DNA from 2 places in the Streptomyces sp. NPDC037271 genome. Region 1 is predicted to be linked to the other one. Evidence: riboswitches for the same ligand, from Rfam matches in the RefSeq annotation. Region 1 holds a riboswitch; the other holds the start of a gene.

Region 1 (3,399 bases):
CGGCGTCCGCGGCGAGCCCCTCCGTGGCCCAGCTGCTGCAGCAGGCGGTGACCGGGCAGGCCTCCGCCACGGGGACGCCGGTCCAGGTGGTCGATGTGGTGCCCGCCCCCGAGGCGGATCCGCGCGGCGCGGCCCTGGGCGCGAGCGTGCTGCCGCTCGCACTGGCCGGGATCGCGACCGGCGCCGTGGTGACCCTGCTGGGGTTGCGCGGCGTGCGAGCGGCCGTCGCGGTGACCGGCGCCGCCGCGTCGACAGGCGCGGTCGCGGCGGTGGTCGCGCACAGCTGGCTCGGGGTGGTCACCGGTGACTGGTGGGCCGTGGCCGGCGTGTTCGGGCTGTCGGCCCTGGCCGCGGGCGCGGGCGTCGCCGGGCTCGGGGCGCTGCTCGGGCGCGCGGGTGTCGGGCTGGGCGCGGCCGTGATCATGCTGCTGGGCAACCCCTTCTCCGGCGCGTCCTCGGCGCCGGAGATGCTGCCCCGGCCGGCCGGCGCGATCGGCCAGTGGCTGCCGCCGGGCGCGGGCGGCTCGCTCCTGCGCTCGGTGTCCTTCTTCGAGGGCGCCGCGGCCACCGGCCCCGCGCTCACGCTCACGTGGTGGTCCCTGCTGGGCCTGGGCGCGGTCCTGCTCGGCGGCGCACTGCGACAGCGCGCACCCGGCGCCTCACCGGCGCCCGACCGGGCCCCGGCCCCGGCCGCCTGATCCCCGGCCGTGCACGACCGGGCCGCGGACCCCGCCACGGTACGGGGCCCCGGCCCGGCCGCCGTGCGCACCGGTGCGTCAGGGCCGGAGTGCACGCCGGCACCCTGGCCCGGGCGCCGCGCGTGCGGGACGGTGAACGGCGGGCGGCGCGCGTCAGCCTTCCGCCGTGTTCCGGCAGTTGACGCGCCGGCGGCCGAAACGGACCAAACGGCGTACCCCCTTTCGGCGTAGGAACACCCTCGATTTCCGACCGGCCGAAGTTGCGCGACCGCTGCTGCTCACGCGGCGGAACGAGCCGCTCCGCCGCTGGTCCCGGGCTCGTCACCACCCCCGGCGGTGACTCGAACGCGGAGGTGTCCACCCGAACGGGCGAGTGGCGTGTAACAACACAAAGGGCACGTTCCGTTGGGATTCTCCCACTGGGCGAGACAAGATCCGTGACTGACGACAAGCCCTCGCCGCAGCGGCGGGGCGGTCCGGGCGGACGCCGAGTCCTGCCGCCGCCCGGACGACCGGTCGACAGGAGTGGATCGGCAGGAGTGGAGGACCCGAGCACGACGGGTCGCCGGAACGGTCGTCTCCGAGAGAGAAACCGGGCCGAGCAGCCCTTGGGGTGAAGCCGCACTCGTGCGGCCGGGCAACTTCGCCAGCCCGAATCCGACAGGTCATCCTTCACAGGCGGCTGACGAAGGGTTGCGCATGTCTGCGCTCAATCGTGTCCCGTCGCTGATGGCCCGTGCCGGTACGGCCTCGGCCCTCACCCTCGCCGCGATCGGCGGATCCGTCGTGGTCCCCGGTGCCGCCTCCGAGGCGGCCGCGGCGACCTATGCGGCGAAGGCCCTCAAGATCGCGGCCTCCAAGAAGGGTTCACCGTACAAGTGGGGCGCCGTCGGACCACGCAGGTTCGACTGCTCCGGGCTGACCCTGTATTCGTTCAAGAAGGCCGGTAAGAAGCTGCCGCGCACCGCGGCTCAGCAGTACAACAAGACCCGTCATATTTCCGCCAAGAACCGCAAGGTCGGCGACCTCGTCTTCTTCCACTCGGGCAGCAGCGTCTACCACGTCGGCATCTACGCCGGGAAGGGCAGGATCTGGCACGCCCCGAAGACCGGGGACGTGGTCCGTCTGCAGAAGATCTGGACCGGCAGCGTCTGGTACGGCCGGGTCAATTGACGTCCGATCCTCGCCCGGAAGGGCGGGGTCTCCTGGCACGGCCCGCCCACGGCCTCGGCGGGTCCCCGCTTCGACGCGCTGTGCCGGTACCCGTACCGGCCCTGCCCCCACCCGACGCGCCGAGGCCGCCGGTCCGGCGGCCCTGGCGACGTCGGCCGCCCCGTCGATGTGCCGGTCGGGGACGGCCCCGCGCCCCGCACGCCCCGCGCTCCCACACGCGCACGTGCGGCGGTTCGGTACTGCCCTCGACGCTCACACGGAACAGACTCGCGGCGAGTGCCGCCGGCGCCTCACCGTTCGGGCTCCTGCCGTCCCGCGACCCGCCCCACGGCCGTGGCCGGCTCGGGCGGCACCGGACTGCTCGGCGGCGTCCAGGGCAGTTCGATGAAGACGGTCTTGCCGCCCTCGCGCGTGCGCCGCACCCTCAGCTTGCCGCCGCACTCCGCCGTCAGCCAGCGGATGATCACCATGCCGCGGCCGTTGTCCTGCTGGACGGCGGCGGGCAGACGCTTGGGAAACCCCGGATGGCTGTCGGTGACGCCGATGCGCAGTCGCTCGTCGCGGTCGAGCACGAGGTCCACCGTGAAGGTGGGTGACTGTCCGAGCGTGTGCTGGACCGCGTTGGTGGTCAGCTCGGAGACGATGAGCCGGACGGTTTCGGACACCTCGGTGTCCGCCGGCAGGCCCCACTCCACCAGCGTGCCGACCACATAGGTACGCGCGGCGGCCACCGAGGCGGGATCGCTCGGCAGAGTGACGGATGCTTCCAGATGGTCTGCCATGGCGACGTCGTCCCTTTCCCACGGGACCGCAGCCGGACACGGAGCGGATGGTTCGAGTACGGTCCCGGACTGGTGCTTTGCCGTCAGACTGCCACCACCAGGCCCGGTAAGGGCGGCGATCCACCAAGATCTGCATATATCTGTCGCTCGATGCGGTGAACTCTGCGACGGCAGAGCGTATTTGGGCGGCTCATAAGGAGTAGAGGAGTGGCCCATGCAGCACGGCCCCGTGGTGCGCCGCCGGAAGCTGGGCGCGGAACTGCGCGCCCAGCGCACGTCGGCGGGTATCACCAGCGGCGAGGCGGCCCGGCTGGTGGGCTGGCACCAGTCGAAGGTCAGCCGGATCGAGACCGGGACGAGCGGGGCGAAACCGGCCGACGTGCGGTTACTGCTGGACGCCTACGGCGTGGACGACGAGCAGCTGCGGGAGCTGCTGGTGATGCTGGCGGGCTCCGACGACGCGGGCGGCCGGAACCACTGGTGGCACGCCTACCGAGGGGTGCTGCCGCCGACCTACCGTGACTTCATCAGCCTGGAGTCCCAGGCGAGCGCGATGCGCACACTGGAGACCACCGTGGTCCCCGGTCTGCTGCAGACGCCGGAGTACGCCCGCGCGGTGACGCGTGCCGCGGTGGACGGGCTCCCGGAGGAGCGGCTGGACACCCTGGTGGAGGTGCGACTGGCCCGGCAGGACGTCCTGCGGGCGCAGCCGCCACTGGAGCTGAGCGCGGTCCTGGACGAGTCGG
Region 2 (3,399 bases), on a different contig from region 1:
GCCGTGCAGCGAGTGCTCGAGGTGACGGCAGAGGAGGTCCAGGAGGTCGCCAAGGCACGCCTGCGTCCCGACAACCGCGCGGTGCTCGTCTACGAGCCCACGGCCCCCGCCGACGCCGACGACAACGCCGACGACAACGACGCCGACACGAACGCCACCGACGAGAACGAGGAGGCGGCCAAGTGACCGAGCTCGCCACCATGGAATTCCACCCTCAGCCGCAGGCCGGCGAGCCCAAGCCGTGGGCGTTCCCGGCCCCGGAGCGCGGCAGTCTCGACAACGGCCTGACGGTGCTGCGCTGCCACCGCCCCGGCCAGCAGGTCGTCGCTGTCGAGGTCAATCTGGACGCACCCCTGGACGCCGAACCGGCCGGCCTCGACGGCCTCGCCACGATCATGGCGCGCGCCTTCTCCGAGGGCACCGACAAGCACTCCGCCGAGGAGTTCGCCGCCGAGCTGGAGCGCTGCGGCGCCACCCTCGACGCACACGCCGACCACCCCGGCGTCCGGCTGAGCCTGGAAGTGCCCGTCTCGCGTCTCGCCAAGGCCCTCGGCCTGGTCGCCGACGCCCTCCGGGCGCCCGCGTTCGCGGACAGCGAAGTCGAGCGGCTGGTCCGCAACCGGCTCGACGAGATCCCGCACGAGCTGGCCAACCCGGCACGCCGCGCGGCCAAGGAGCTCTACAAGGAGCTGTTCCCGGCCGGGACGCGCATGTCGCGCCCGCGTCAGGGCACCGAGGAGACGGTCGCGCGCATCGACTCCGCGGCCGTACGCGCCTTCTACGAGAAGCACGTCCGGCCCGCCACGGCCACCGCGGTGGTCGTCGGCGACTTCACCGGCGTCGACCTCGACGCGCTGCTCGGTGACACGCTGGGCGCGTGGACCGGCTCCGCCGCCGAGCCGCGTCCCGTGCCGCCGGTGACCGCCGACGACAGGGGCCGGGTCGTCATCGTGAACCGCCCCGGAGCCGTCCAGACGCAGCTGCTGATCGGTCGCACCGGCTCCGACCGGCACGACCGCGTGTGGCCCGCCCAGGTGCTCGGCGCCTACTGCCTCGGCGGCACCCTCACCTCGCGCCTGGACCGCGTCCTGCGCGAGGAGAAGGGCTACACCTACGGCGTGCGGTCGTTCGCACAGGTCCTGCGTTCCGCGCCCGACGGCACGGGCGCCGCCCTGCTGGCCATCAGCGGCTCCGTCGACACCCCCAACACGGGTCCCGCGCTGGAGGACCTGTGGACGGTGCTGCGGAAGGTCGCGGAGGGCGGGCTCACCGACGCCGAGCGCGACGTCGCCGTGCAGAACCTGGTCGGTGTGGCGCCGCTGAAGTACGAGACGGCTGCGGCCGTGGCGAGCACGCTGGCCGACCAGGTCGAACAGCACCTGCCGGACGACTACCAGGCCACGCTCTACCGCCAACTCGCCGTCACGGGAACCGTGGAGGCCACGGCGGCGGTCGTGAACGCCTTCCCGGTGGACCGTCTGGTGACGGTCCTCGTCGGCGACGCGGCGCAGATCAAGGAGCCCGTCGAGGCCCTCGGCATCGGTGAAGTGACCGTCGTGGCGGCCGAGTAGCGGCACGCGCGCGGGGCGGCCCTGGTGACCACAGTGTCACCAGGGCCGCCTTTTGTCCGAATTGCGGGGCTGACTGACCGTCTGCCCTGTGGCGTGCGCTACAAAACGCCTGTTGCGTTTGAGGATTGAAGACACCCCGTTTAGCGTCGTCCGGGCTGTTCGTCAGGCAGTGCGCCGCACCCGCGGCACCGGACAGCCATCGCCGAGTCCCCGTACGGCGCGAGCCAGGGGAGCCGGGGACCCATCGCAGTCCCTGGGGTGAATCGGACGCCCGCGCGTGCAGCGAGGGGGTCCGTAGGAGACCTTCCTGCTCCGAACCCGTCAGCTAACCCGGTAGGCGAGAGGGAAGGAAAGGACCAGCCTCCACATGGCGTTCACGCGCGCCACCGGCAAGCACCGCCGACCCAGCCGGATGCACCGCACCACCGCCCACGCGGCGGGCGTCGCGGCCCTCGCCACCACCGGTGTCGTCGGCACCCTCGCCGCTCCGGCGCTCGCCGCCGAGTCCGAGGCGGAGCAGAGCGGACTCACCCCGGTCGTCACCATCGGCGACGCCGTGGCCGACGAGATCGACGCCCAGGCCACCGCGCAGAAGCGGGCCGCGCTGGACGCCGCCGCCCGTGAGGCGGCCCAGGAGGCCGCACGCGAGCGGGCCGCCGAGGCGGCCGAGGAGGCACGCGAGGCCAAGGAGCGCGCCGCGCGCGAGGCGGAGCGCGAGCGCCTCAACACCTTCGTGTCGCCGATCACCGCCTCCTACGTCTCCACCGCCTACCAGGCCGGCAGCTCCCTGTGGTCCTCGGGCAGCCACACCGGCATCGACTTCCACGCCGCGAGCGGCACCTCCGTGCACGCGGTCGGCGTCGGCACCGTCGTCGAGGCCGGCTGGGGCGGGGCGTACGGCAACCAGGTCGTGATCAGGATGCACGACGGCACGTACACGCAGTACGGCCACCTGTCCTCCATCGGCGTCTCGGTCGGCCAGGCGGTCGCCCCCGGTCAGCAGATCGGTCTCTCCGGCGCCACCGGCAACGTCACCGGAGCCCACCTGCACTTCGAAGCCCGTACGAGCCCCGAGTACGGCTCGGACATGGACCCCGTCGCCTATCTCCGCTCCCACGGTGTGAACATCTGACGGCGGACGGCACGGCACTCGAACGCCCCGGCTCCCGAGCCGGGGCGTTCGCATTTCCACGGGTGACCCAGGCGTCGCCGCTGTCCAAAAGATGACCAGGAAATCCGCCCCGCCGTCGGAATATCCGCCCGGCTGGCCTAGAGTCACTGCTCACGCGTCAATCGTCGACGTTTCACGGGGATCAAGGCGGAGGTCGGGCATGCGTATTCCGGCGCACTCGGTGTGCACGGCGATCCGGGACGACATCGTCGCCGGCGTCCACGGGCGCGGCAGTCGGCTCACCGAGGAACTGCTCGCCCGCCGTTACGGAGTCTCCCGCGTCCCGGTCCGTGAGGCCCTGCGCACGCTGGAGGCCGAGGGCTTCGTGGTGACCCGGCGGCACGCGGGCGCGTGCGTGGCGGAACCCGGCGAACAGGAGGCCGCCGACCTGTTGGAGGCCCGTACGCTCCTCGAACCCCTCGGCGCCTCCCGGGCCGCCCGGCGCCGTACCGAGGCCCACCTCAAGGTACTGCGCGGACTGGTCAGGCTGGGTCAGGAGCGGGCCAGGCAGGGCAACAGCGATGATCTGCGCTCCCTGGGCGGCTGGTTCCACGACACCCTCGCCCAGGCCGCGGGCAGCCCCTCCCTGACGGCGCTGCTGACCCAGCTGCGCCACAAGATCGCCTGGATGTACACCGTGGACGCGCCGGCCGGACC

The links. Region 1 has a riboswitch for cyclic di-AMP ahead of ACZ7G3_RS09105 (C40 family peptidase). Riboswitches for the same ligand answer to the same signal wherever they lie in the genome.
Region 2: another riboswitch for cyclic di-AMP. It lies ahead of ACZ7G3_RS12990 (M23 family metallopeptidase); the one in region 1 lies ahead of ACZ7G3_RS09105 (C40 family peptidase).

What each region holds. Positions count from the first base shown of each region.
Region 1 covers NZ_JBVJVN010000003.1:291,409-294,807, forward strand. Annotated here, with positions in the region: gene ACZ7G3_RS09100 (ABC transporter permease) at 1-698, shown strand, start outside; cyclic di-AMP (ydaO/yuaA leader) riboswitch at 1,252-1,394, shown strand; gene ACZ7G3_RS09105 (C40 family peptidase) at 1,398-1,871, shown strand; gene ACZ7G3_RS09110 (ATP-binding protein) at 2,162-2,653, opposite strand; gene ACZ7G3_RS09115 (helix-turn-helix domain-containing protein) at 2,868-3,399, shown strand, end outside.
Region 2 covers NZ_JBVJVN010000005.1:297,660-301,058, reverse strand. Annotated here, with positions in the region: gene ACZ7G3_RS13000 (M16 family metallopeptidase) at 1-186, shown strand, start outside; gene ACZ7G3_RS12995 (M16 family metallopeptidase) at 183-1,571, shown strand; cyclic di-AMP (ydaO/yuaA leader) riboswitch at 1,762-1,926, shown strand; gene ACZ7G3_RS12990 (M23 family metallopeptidase) at 1,939-2,703, shown strand; gene ACZ7G3_RS12985 (GntR family transcriptional regulator) at 2,903-3,399, shown strand, end outside.